Regions from separate parts of the Serratia plymuthica genome, predicted to be linked through region 1. Evidence: predicted binding sites of a transcription regulator. Region 1 holds the regulator's gene; each other region holds the start of a gene.
What was found. The regulator PurR, encoded in region 1, represses purine synthesis genes. The targets are predictions, from matches to a motif close to CANGCAAACGTTTGCNTG.
Positions count from the first base shown of each region.

Region 1 (4,195 bases):
AAGGCCAGCAAAAAAGTGAAAGTCACTGCTACGCCAAAAACTGCCAAGGTTTCCAAAGCCAAAACAGAAAAAACCGCTAAAAAGATCGTTAGCGCCAAATCGAAACACTCAACCCAGAAAATAGCCAAAATCAAAGTAACCCCACCGAAAAAGGGCTACAAAAAAGGCTATGGCCGCCATCGGGAAGCCGGTATGGCCACCGCCAAACTGGTGCGTGACGATAAGCCATTGAAACTCAGCCCGGCGCACAAAAAGCGCTATCAGCACGCCAAGCAAACCGCCATGGCCAAGCTGATGGATCAAATGGGCAAACCTTATCGCTGGGGCGGCACCTCGCCAAGAACCGGTTTCGACTGCAGCGGCCTGATTTATTACGCCTATAAAGACGTCGTGAAAATCAAGATGCCGCGTACCGCCAACGAAATGTATCACCTGCGCGATGCGGCGCCGATCAAGAAAAACGAACTGGAAAGCGGTGACCTGGTGTTCTTCCGCATCAACAACCGCGGCATGGCCGATCATGTCGGCGTCTATCTGGGCAACGGCAAATTCATTCAGTCACCGCGTACCGGCGAGGAAATCCGTATCAGCCAGTTGGACAACGACTACTGGCAAAACCACTATATCGGCGCACGCCGTGTAGTAACGCCGAAAACCATTCGATAATATCCTCCGCGGCTGGCGCTCTCCCGCCGGCCGCCCTCCTCGCAAGCGACGCCTTCTGTGCTTTCACCGCGCTCTGAGAACAGTTTTGCGAACCCGCAGGTGAAATTTCCGGGCATTGGTGTGGCTGGAGGCTTGCAAGAAGACGTAATGGCAGGAAAACGCGAACAGGCGCAGCGAGCTGCGCCTGTGTTACAACCGGGGATCAGTTCAACGCCGCAGTGAAGCTAAAAGCAATAATAACGGCCAGCGCGCACACAGTCGTGAACAGTGACATTTTCAGATCGGTATCCATTACAACTCCTTTTCAGACGGGATTTCCCAAGGGTAAAAGGCACACAATTAATGCGTCAACCCATTTTCCCACAGTTAGACAATAAAATCTTGTTATCATTTCCCGGTTTATAATACTGATTACCTCTTCCACTTTGGCTCAATATGGGACAAAATTCGCAGTTCACAACTGCGTACCGGCAAAAATGCCCCTCCTGACCAAGCGCTGACGACTTCAACACACTAAAAACTCAGCTTCGTTTATTTGGAAGAAGGATCTACGCAGGCAAACGATTAACATCACACTTACATGCTGCAACATGTGAGTTCAGGAGTCATTCTTTACATGGCAACGATTAAAGATGTGGCCAAACGCGCTGGCGTTTCCACCACCACCGTTTCGCACGTCATCAATAAGACTCGTTTCGTCGCCGAAGAGACCAAAGCGGCCGTTGGGGCCGCGATCAAAGAGCTGCACTATTCTCCCAGCGCCGTGGCGCGCAGCCTGAAGGTCAATCACACCAAATCTATTGGCCTGCTGGCCACCTCCAGCGAAGCGCCCTATTTCGCCGAAGTGATCGAGGCGGTGGAAAACAGCTGCTACAGCAAAGGCTATACGCTGATCCTGTGTAATTCGCACAATAACCTGGACAAGCAACGCGCTTATCTGGCGATGCTGGCGCAAAAACGCGTCGACGGCCTGCTGGTGATGTGCTCTGAATACCCGGATCAATTGCTGGGGATGCTGGAAGATTACCGTAATATCCCCATGGTGGTCATGGACTGGGGCGCCGCACGCGGTGATTTTACCGATACCATCATCGATAACGCCTTCGAAGGCGGTTATCTGGCCGGCCGCTATCTGATCGAGCGTGGTCACCGCGATATTGGCGCCATTCCGGGCCAGTTGGCGCGCAATACCGGCGGCGGCCGCCATCAGGGCTTTTTGAAAGCCATGGAAGAAGCCAATATCGAGGTGCGCGACGAGTGGATTGTTCAGGGCGACTTCGAACCGGAATCCGGCTACAAGGCCATGCATCAGATATTGTCGCAGAAACAACGCCCGACGGCGGTATTCTGCGGCGGCGACATCATGGCGATGGGCGCTATCTGCGCCGCCGATGAACTGGGGCTGCGAGTACCGCAGGACATTTCAGTCATCGGCTACGATAACGTGCGCAACGCGCGCTATTTCACCCCGGCGCTGACGACGATCCACCAGCCCAAAGAGCGTTTGGGTGAGATGGCGTTCACCATGCTGCTGGATCGCATCATCAGCAAGCGTGAAGAGTCGCAGGTCATTGAAGTGCATCCGAAGCTGGTTGAACGCCGCTCGGTCGCCGACGGCCCCTTTATCGATTACCGCCGCTAGTCGCCAGCGCCGGGAACCAAGGCGGTTTCCGGCGCCACTTCGCTCAGCCATTCCTGGTTCAAGGTTTCACTGTCCCCCAGGTAGTCCAGTAACCAGGCCATCGCCGGCGATGGGGTATTCTGCTGCCAGGTCAGGCAGCATGGGCTGGCGGGAAACGGCTGTTGCAGTTGCAGCGCCACCAACTCGCCGCGTTGTACCAACGGCAGCACCTGATGCGCCGGCATCATGCCGACACACAAGCCAGCGCACAAGCAATCCACCGCCGATGCCCAATCCGGCACCACCAACCGCCGCTGGTTGTCCAGCGTCCAGGTGACCCGTTTGGGCAGATTGCGCGAGGTATCCTCCAGACACAGGGAAGGAAAAGGCCGGAGCTGATCGTCGTTCAGCAGGCCCTCCAACGCCGCCAATGGATGCTGCGGGCTGGCGACACACAACCAGCGCATATCGCCCATGTCACGAAAGGCAAAACCGCCGCCGACAGGCACCGCTCGCGTAGCGCCGATCGCCATATCGGCGCGGCCGTCCACCAACGCATCCCAGACGCCGTTAAACACTTCCGGTTGGATCAGCAGCTCAACATCGGGGAAATGGCGGTAAAAATCCAACACCAGCTGTCGGCTGCGCTGCGGCTTGACGATGATATCCACCGCAATTTTTAATTGGCCGCGCCAACCATTGGCCACCTGCTGGCACTGCCTGCGCGTGTCGAGCATTTTTTTGATGACACCGCGCGCCTCCTGAATAAATAACAGGCCGGCCGGCGTCAGTTCTACATCACGATGACGCCGTTCAAATAACGGCACCGCCAACCATTGTTCCAGTTGCCGAACGGTATAGCTCACCGCCGAAGGCACCCGGTGCAGTTCCTGCGCCGCCGCGCTGAAGCTGCCGGTGCGGGCGACCGCGTCCACGACATCAAGAGAATATTCAGACCACATGGTTTGCCTTCAATTTTTTTAACAGCACTTCGCAAATATTACCGTTTCACAAGCAGAGATCCAGCCGGATACACTTGCCGGCGCTAAAAACCTGCGACAATAAAATATTAATGAGAAATACCATGCGAAATTCCTTTGGTTTTATGTTCTATCTTGCCGGCCTGAGCATGCTGGGTTACCTGGCCACCGACATGTATCTGCCCGCCTTTGGCGCCATGCAGCTGGATCTGCAAATTTCCGCCGGTGCAATCAGCGCCAGCCTGAGCATTTTCCTGGCCGGTTTTGCCTTTGCTCAACTGCTCTGGGGGCCGCTCTCCGATAATTTGGGCCGTAAACCCGTGCTGCTGATTGGCCTGGCGCTGTTTGCCCTGGGCTGCCTCGGCATGCTGTGGGTACAGAATGCCGTCCAGTTGTGGTCATTGCGCTTTATTCAGGCGATCGGCGTGTGCTCAGCCGCCGTCACCTGGCAAGCGTTGGTCATTGACCGCTACCGTGAAGGCAAGGCCAATCGCGTATTCGCCACCATTATGCCGCTGGTGGCACTTTCGCCAGCGCTGGCGCCGCTGGTCGGCGCCTGGCTGCTGAACCACATGGGATGGCGGGCAATTTTCGCCGTTCTGCTGGGTATCACCGTCATTTTGCTGCTGCCTACGCTGTTACTGAAGGAAAGCGCCAAAAGCGCGCCATTGGCCACTCGGAAAAACACCCTGAGCTTCTTCCAACTGCTGAAATCGCCGGTATTCAGCGGTAACGTCACCATCTTTGCCGCCTGCTCTGCCGGCTTTTTTGCCTGGCTCACCGGCTCGCCGTTTATTCTTGGCGATATGGGTTACAGCCCCAATGACATTGGCCTGAGCTATGTCCCGCAGACGCTGGCATTCTTATTGGGCGGTTACGGTTGCCGTACGGCGTTAAATCGCATCAATGGCAACACCCTGCTGCCGTG
Region 1 covers NZ_CP068771.1:2,022,181-2,026,375, reverse strand. The annotation lists gene JK621_RS09675 (C40 family peptidase) at 1-666, shown strand, start outside; gene JK621_RS09670 (YnhF family membrane protein) at 869-958, opposite strand; gene purR (HTH-type transcriptional repressor PurR) at 1,283-2,308, shown strand; gene punR (DNA-binding transcriptional activator PunR) at 2,305-3,249, opposite strand; gene punC (purine nucleoside transporter PunC) at 3,372-4,195, shown strand, end outside.

Region 2 (4,195 bases), 2.7 Mb from region 1:
GACCGGCAGGCGGCCGATCTGATGAGCTACTTGCGCGGAAGCTGGGGCAATCAGGCTGGGGCGGTAACGGCGCAGCAGGTGCAGGAGGCGCGCAAGCTGGCGGAGAAATAACGGCGGGGCGCGGCGCTGTTCACAGGCCGCGCCCCGTTTGATTACAGTACTTTATGCGGGCCGAAGCATTCGTAATGGATGTTCTCGGCGCTCACGCCCATTTCCAGCAGCTGTTTGCCGACATGCTGCATAAACGGCACCGGGCCGCAGAAGTAATATTGCATCTGTGGATCCTCGAGCGTGTCGCGCAGTGCGTTGAGGTTCATCAACCCGCTGCTCTGATAATCGCGGCCTTCCACGTCGTCGGCGCCCGGCTCGCGGTACCAGACGTGACTGCTCAGGTTTGGCATGCGGCCGGCGATATCCGCCACTTCATCCGCAAAGGCGTGAACGCTGCCGTTTTCCGCCGCGTGCAACCAGTGCACGTTCGCCTGATGTTGAGTGTCGTGCAGGGTATTGAGCATGCCGAGCATGGGCGTTTGGCCCACGCCGGCGGAGATCAGGGCTACCGGGGTGGTTGGCTGCACGTCAAGGAAGAAATCCCCGTGCGGCGGCGCCAGATACAGCACATCGCCCTCTTTGGCCTGCTGATGCAGGAAATTCGAGACCTTACCTTGATCTTCACGCTTCACCGCAATGCGGTAGTACTCGCCGTTAGGCGCGGCGGTCAGTGAGTATTGGCGGATTTCCTGATTTTCCATGCTGTCGTGATTGATATAGACCGCCAGATATTGCCCTGGCTTGAAGTCAATCACGCGGCTGCCGTCCACCGGCGCCAGCACGAAGCTGCAAATCACGTCGCTTTGCGGCTGCTTTTTGACAATGCGGAAAGCGCGCCGTTCGCGCCAGCCGCCATTCGCGTTTTCACTTTCCTGATAAATCTGGCCTTCACGCTGGATAAACACGTTCGCCAATACGCCGTAGGCCTTGCCCCAGGCATCCAGCACTTCCTGGCCTGGGCTGAACATTTCGTCCAGCGTCGCCAGCAGGTGGCCGCCGACAATTTGATACTGCTCCGGCTGGATATTCAGGCTGGTGTGTTTCTGGGCAATACGCTCTACCGCCGGCAGCAGCGCCGCCAGATTTTCGATATTGGCGGCATAGGCGCAGATCGCATCGAACAACGCCTGGCGCTGATCGCCGTTGCGCTGGTTATTCATGTTGAAAACATCTTTCAACTCAGGGTTGTGTTCGAACATGCGATCGTAGAAATGAGCGGTCAGTTTAGGCCCGGTCGCAGCCAGCAGAGGGATGGTGGATTTTACGGTGGCGATGGTCTGGCTATCCAGCATGGTAGCGCTCCTTTTGACTTCAATATTGGCGTATTTAAATTAAGTTGCATATTAAATGCATCTTTAAGATTGCGCAAATACTAGCGATTTCCGCCGGGGCTGTAAATACCCTTATTTTTGTTGCGGCGTTGTTAAGCGTCGATCCCGCTCACAGAACATGAAAAAACCGCATCCTCAGCATGAGTAAAAGTCCGTTGCCGGATAGCGTGATTTATCGGATCAAAGCCTTGCAGCACGTCATGCCAATCGTTTGCGTAAAAACCTCTGTCAAGACCTATCCTCGGTAGGGGAAAACAGTTTACACTGTTGCCCAGAACCCAACCGGGTAGTTATTTGGTGATTTTTTAGTTAGCCGATTTAAGTCAGGAGATGCCGGATGTTAAAGCGTGAAATGAACATTGCCGATTATGATGCCGAACTGTGGCGTGCAATGGAGCAAGAAGTCGTGCGTCAGGAAGAGCACATTGAACTGATTGCGTCTGAGAACTACACCAGCCCGCGCGTCATGCAGGCTCAGGGTTCCCAGTTGACCAACAAATACGCTGAAGGCTATCCGGGCAAGCGTTATTACGGCGGCTGCGAATACGTGGATATCGTTGAGCAACTGGCCATCGACCGTGCTAAAGAGCTGTTTGGCGCAGATTACGCCAACGTGCAGCCGCACTCCGGCTCCCAGGCTAACTTCGCCGTCTACACCGCGCTGCTGCAGCCGGGCGACACCATTCTGGGCATGAACCTGGCGCACGGCGGCCACCTGACCCACGGTTCACCGGTCAACCTGTCCGGCAAGCTGTATAACGTGGTGCCTTACGGCATCAACGACAAAGGCGAAATCGATTACGACGATCTGGCCAAGCAAGCGCAGACCCACAAACCAAAAATGATCATCGGTGGCTTCTCGGCCTTCTCCGGTCTGGTTGACTGGGCAAAAATGCGTGAAATCGCCGACAGCATCGGCGCTTACCTGTTCGTCGACATGGCGCACGTTGCGGGCCTGATTGCCGCCGGCGTTTATCCGAACCCGGTTCCGCACGCGCACATCGTGACCACCACCACCCACAAAACCCTGGCGGGCCCGCGTGGCGGCCTGATCCTGGCGAAGGGCGGTGATGAAGATCTGTACAAGAAGCTGAACTCCGCCGTATTCCCTGGCGGCCAGGGCGGCCCGCTGATGCATGTGATTGCCGGTAAAGCGGTAGCGCTGAAAGAAGCGATGGAGCCTGAGTTCAAGGTTTACCAGCAGCAAGTCGCCGACAACGCCAAAGCGATGGTGAAGGTGTTCCTGGAGCGCGGCTACAAAGTGGTTTCCGGCGGTACTCATAACCACCTGTTCCTGCTGGACCTGGTTGACAAAAACCTGACCGGTAAAGAAGCCGACGCTGCCCTGGGCCGCGCCAACATCACCGTGAACAAAAACAGCGTGCCGAACGATCCGAAAAGCCCGTTCGTTACCTCTGGCATACGTATCGGTACGCCGGCTGTGACCCGCCGCGGCTTCAAAGTTGCTGAAGTGACTGAGTTGGCCGGTTGGATCTGCGACGTGCTGGACAACATCAACGATGAAGCCACCATCGAACGCACCAAGAAGAAAGTACTGGATATCTGCGCCCGCCTGCCGGTCTACGCATAATTCTGCTTTCTCTTTAAAAACCCGCTTCGGCGGGTTTTTTTATGCCCGTTGCCGGAAAACTGTGAACTGCTTTGCACTCTATCCCCGTGAACCTGAATGGGCATTGCTCGCGGGTGTGAGCTCTGTCAAAGTATCGCCAACACACCGGAGGGATCATGGTTCTGCAATCAACGCGTTGGCTCGCTCTCAGTTATTTCACTTATTTCTTTTCATATGGCATCTTCTTGCCGTTTTGGGGCGTTTGGCTAAAAGGCGAGGGCATAGCGCCCGAAACCATCGGCATTCTGCTGGGGGCCGGTCTGGTCGCGCGTTTCCTCGGCAGTTTGCTGATTGCTCCCCGGGTTAAAGATCCTTCCCATCTGGTGACGGCATTGCGCCTGCTGGCGTTGCTAACGCTGGCCTTTGCCATCGGGTTCTGCTTCGGTAACGGCTGGGGTTGGCTGATGCTGGTGATTGCCGGCTTCAACCTGTTCTTCTCGCCGTTGGTGCCTTTGACCGACGCGCTGGCCGCCACCTGGCAAAAACAGATCGCCATGGATTACGGGCGTGTCAGGCTATGGGGCTCGCTGGCGTTTGTGATCGGCTCGGCGCTAACCGGGCAAATGGTGTCGGTTTGGGGCCACAACGCCATTCTTTACAGCTTGATCCTCAGCGTGTTGGCGATGCTGCTGGGCATGATGCTGAAACCGAGCGTGATGCCGCAGGGGGAGACGCGTACTCAAAGCGGGCCAGAGCGCTCACTGCGTGAAATGCTCAAGGAAGGGCCGGTCTGGCGTTTCCTGTTGTGCGTCACTTTGCTGCAGGGCGCGCATGCCGGCTATTACAGTTTTGGCTCTATCTACTGGCAGGAGGCCGGCTACTCGGCTTCGACGATAGGTTATCTGTGGTCACTGGGCGTGGTGGCGGAAGTCATTATTTTCGCCAGCAGCAATTTCCTGTTCCGCCGCTGGAATGCGCGCAATCTGCTGCTGCTTTCCGCCTGCTGCGGGGTGCTGCGCTGGAGCCTGATGGCCTCCAGCACCGAGCTGGGCTGGCTGTTGGTGATCCAGATCCTGCATTGCGGCACCTTTACCGTTTGCCATCTGGCGGCGATGCGTTTCATCGCTGCGCGCAAAGGGCCGGAGGTGATCCGGCTGCAGGCGATTTACTCGGCGCTGGCGATGGGCGGCGGTATTGCGATAATGACGGTGATTGCCGGCTTCCTGTTTGAACATCTGCAGGG
Region 2 covers NZ_CP068771.1:4,716,722-4,720,916, forward strand. The annotation lists gene JK621_RS21995 (c-type cytochrome) at 1-111, shown strand, start outside; gene hmpA (NO-inducible flavohemoprotein) at 153-1,343, opposite strand; gene glyA (serine hydroxymethyltransferase) at 1,720-2,973, shown strand; gene JK621_RS22010 (3-phenylpropionate MFS transporter) at 3,129-4,195, shown strand, end outside.
Region 2: the regulator PurR is predicted to act here: its motif matches at 1,583-1,600, upstream of glyA (serine hydroxymethyltransferase).

Region 3 (4,195 bases), 460 kb from region 1:
TGGCGTTATCGCCGGCTTCCACCACCAACAGACGGGCATCCGTGCCGCATTCCATGACCTTCACCGCCGCCAACTCGCCGTTTTTCGGCTGCAGCGGGTAGTGTTGCTGGGCGAAATGCCAGCTTTTCGGCATCAATGGTTTCAGGAAACGGTAGGCCACCAGAGCGTTTAATACCAACTCGGCGCGTTGCTCATGGCTGAGCTTGATCTGTTTGCACTGCTCTTCATAATTAAAATAAAGCGCAGCGTCATCAACGCAAAAGGCGCATTCATCGAAGGCGTCCGGCGTTAACATTTTGGCCGGGAAGCGTGAGCGAAAGATCATCCCATTGGCTAAATCCAGCATTAGCCGATCGTGTTCGGCATCAAAATACCAACGCCAATTATCGTCAGGTTTTATCTTCATCTCTTATCCTTCTCGCTGCCCATGCCACGCCGTATTTACCCAAAAGGCGATTTTATCACCGATAAAATAGCTCAAACATCAGATAATTCCGCGAACGATATTTATGCTAGTGGACAAAATATAGACGAGCCGGGGAAAGAAATAAACCCCCGGCGGAAAATGAAACAAAAAATATTAGATGTAGTTAACGATATCTTTAATCAGGCGCGGACCGTGGAAGATAAACCCGGAATAAATTTGCACCAGCGAAGCTCCGGCTGCCATTTTTTCGCGCGCGGCGGTCAGAGAGTCAATTCCGCCAACGCCGATAATCGGCAAACGCCCCTGCAGCTCAATCGACAGGCGGCGGATCACTTCAGTGCTGCTCGCCTGCAGCGGACGACCGCTAAGGCCCCCCGTTTGCTCGCAGTAATTCAGCCCCTGGATCAACTTGCGATCCAGCGTGGTATTGGTCGCAATCACGCCATCTATATTATGGCGCACCAGGCTGTCGGCTATTTGGATCAATTCTTCTTCAGAAAGATCCGGCGCGATCTTTACCGCGACCGGTACATATTTGTGGTGCCGCGCATGCAATTCCTGCTGCTTATTTTTAATCGCGGCTAAAAGATCGTCCAACGCTTCACCATACTGTAAGGATCGTAACCCCGGTGTATTTGGTGACGAAATGTTAATCGCGATATAGCCGGCATACGGATAAACTTTATCCATGCAGACCAGATAATCGTCTTTTCCTTGCTCTACCGGGGTGTCTTTATTCTTGCCGATATTGATCCCCAAAATACCGCCAAAATGGGATTTTTTAACGTTTTCAACCAGATTATCCACCCCCTGGTTATTAAAACCCATGCGGTTGATCAGGCCTTCTGCTTCCACGATACGGAACAGGCGCGGCTTATCATTGCCCGCCTGCGGACGTGGCGTCACAGTGCCGACTTCGACAAAGCCAAACCCCATGGCGCCGAACGCATCGATGCACTCGCCATCTTTATCCAGACCGGCGGCCAACCCCAATGGGTTTTTAAAAGAGAGCCCCATGCAGCTAACCGGCTTGGTCGGCACAGACTGACGAATGAGAAATTCTAACGGGGTGCCGGTGATACGGCGAAGCTGATGAAAGGTCAATTCATGCGCACGCTCGGGATCGAGCTGGAACAACGCTTTCCTGATGATGGGGTAGTACATGTACTCTCCTGATTTCCCGGTTGCAAACCGGGGGCCGATTATCCGGCATCCCCCGATCAATTGGAATTGATTAAAAGCAAAAAAAAGCGGTTTTTACGCAATCGTTTTCCTCTGGCTGGCCCAGATCACCGCCAATCCGCATTTGCGCATATCAAAATCAAAAAATGAGATTTAAGCAACCCGCTCCTAACTGATAGTTTTAAAACAGATCATGAACATTTCCTGATTAAACCTAACTTTTAGTTATAAGGAGTGGCAATGCGCGTTATATCACTGGCCGGCAGCCCCCGCATCCCCTCGCGCTCAGCCGCGCTGCTTACCCTGAGTCAAAACTGGTTGCAGCAACAAGGCGTGGAAGTGATTGCCTACACGCTGCACGATTTCGATGCCGAGGATTTGCTTTACGCCAATTTTAACAGCCCGGCAATCAAAGCTTTTGCCGAGCAGTTAGCTCAGGCAGACGGTTTGCTGGTGTCGACGCCGGTCTATAAAGCCTCGTTCTCCGGCGCGCTGAAAACCCTGCTGGATCTGCTGCCGGAACGTGCCCTGGACCATAAGGTCGTGTTGCCGCTGGCCACCGGCGGCTCCATTGGCCACATGCTGGCGGTGGACTACGCCCTCAAGCCGGTGCTGGCGGCGTTGAAAGCGCAAGAAGTGCTGCACGGTGTGTTTGCCGACGACAGCCAGGTGGTGCTGCAAGGTGAAGAGATCAGCCTGTCTGACGGCGTGGCGACCCGCCTGGAAGAGGCGCTGGAAAGCTTTTATCTTGCGCTCGGCCGCCGCAAGCCGCCCACGGTCAAGCTCTCCCCTTCCCTGTTTGCCCGTCAAACCGCCTGACAGAGAAGAGCATATAAGGAAAAGGACAGCATGATGAAGCGACTTTATTCACTCCGCCGCTGGCTTGGCGCCGGCACATTAGCCGGCATCCTCTCTCTTGCCTGGAGCAATGCCGCCAACGCGCAGGATCCGGCGCAGTTCCGCATCGGTTATCAAAAGGGATCGGTCAGCCTGGTATTGGCAAAAACCCATCGGCTGCTGGAACAGCGTTTTCCCTCGACCAAAATCAGTTGGATAGAATTCCCCGCCGGCCCGCAAATGCTCGAAGCGCTGAACGTCGGCAGTATCGATCTGGGCAGCACCGGCGACATCCCGCCAATTTTCGCCCAGGCCGCAGGCGCCGATCTGCTTTACGTCGGCGTGGAACCGCCAAAACCCAAAGCGGAAGTGATTCTGGTACCGGAAAACAGCCCGATCAAAACCGTCGCCGAGCTGAAAGGCCACAAGGTCGCCTTCCAGAAAGGCTCCAGTTCCCACAACCTGCTGTTGCGCTCACTGCAGAAAGCCGGGCTGAAATTTACCGATATCCACCCCATTTACCTGACCCCGGCCGATGCCCGCGCCGCCTTCCAGCAAGGCAACGTTGATGCCTGGGCGATTTGGGATCCCTACTATTCCGCCGCATTGCTGCAGGGTGGCGTGCGGGTGTTGGGCGACGGCAGTGATCTGAATCAAACCGGTTCGTTTTATTTGGCGGTTCGCCCCTATGCACAAGCGCACGGGCCCTTTATCAGCCAGGTTCTTGATGTGCTGACCCAGGCCGACGCACTGACCCGCAGCGATCGCGCGCAAAGCGTCACGCTGTTGGCAAACGCCATGGGCCTGCCGGAAAAGGTGATCGCCACTTATCTGGACCATCGCCCCCCGACGGCCATTAAACCTTTGGATGCGCACACCATTGCCGCCCAACAGCAAACCGCCGATCTGTTTTATGCCAACCGTTTGGTGCCGGTGAAGGTCGATATCTCTCAACGCATCTGGCACCCGAGCGCACAATAACTTTGGAGAACAAGCTATGAGCTTAAATGTATTCTGGTTTTTACCTACTCACGGCGACGGCCATTATCTTGGCAGCACGGAAGGCGCACGCAGCGTAGATTACGGCTATTTGCAGCAGATCGCTCAGGCCGCTGACCGGCTGGGTTTCGGCGGCGTGCTGATCCCCACCGGCCGCTCTTGCGAGGACTCCTGGCTGGTCGCGGCCTCACTGATCCCGGTCACCCAACGCTTGAAGTTCCTGGTGGCTCTGCGCCCCGGCATCATTTCCCCCACGCTAGCCGCTCGCCAGGCCGCGACGCTGGATCGTCTTTCCAACGGCCGGGCGCTGTTTAACCTGGTCACCGGCGGTGATCCCGAAGAACTGGCGGCAGAAGGTCTGCACCTGAACCACGAAGAACGCTATGAGGCCTCGGCAGAGTTCACCCATGTTTGGCGTAAGGTGTTGGAAGGGGAAACCGTCGATTTCCAGGGTAAGCATATTCAGGTGAAAGGCGCCAAGTTGCTGTATCCGCCGGTGCAACTGCCGCGTCCGCCGCTGTATTTTGGCGGATCCTCTGCCGCCGCTCAGGATCTGGCCGCCGAACAGGTTGAAATGTACCTCACCTGGGGGGAGCCGCCGGCGCAGGTAAAAGAAAAAATTGCCGAAGTGCGCGCCAAAGCCGCAGCCAAAGGCCGCACGGTGCGTTTCGGTATTCGTTTGCATGTGATCGTGCGTGAAACCACAGAAGAAGCCTGGCGGGCGGCCGATCGGCTGATCGCCAATCTGGA
Region 3 covers NZ_CP068771.1:1,560,721-1,564,915, reverse strand. The annotation lists gene JK621_RS07360 (cell division protein ZapC) at 1-406, opposite strand, end outside; gene pyrD (quinone-dependent dihydroorotate dehydrogenase) at 581-1,591, opposite strand; gene ssuE (NADPH-dependent FMN reductase) at 1,850-2,428, shown strand; gene JK621_RS07345 (sulfonate ABC transporter substrate-binding protein) at 2,462-3,427, shown strand; gene ssuD (FMNH2-dependent alkanesulfonate monooxygenase) at 3,444-4,195, shown strand, end outside.
Region 3: the regulator PurR is predicted to act here: its motif matches at 1,686-1,703, upstream of pyrD (quinone-dependent dihydroorotate dehydrogenase).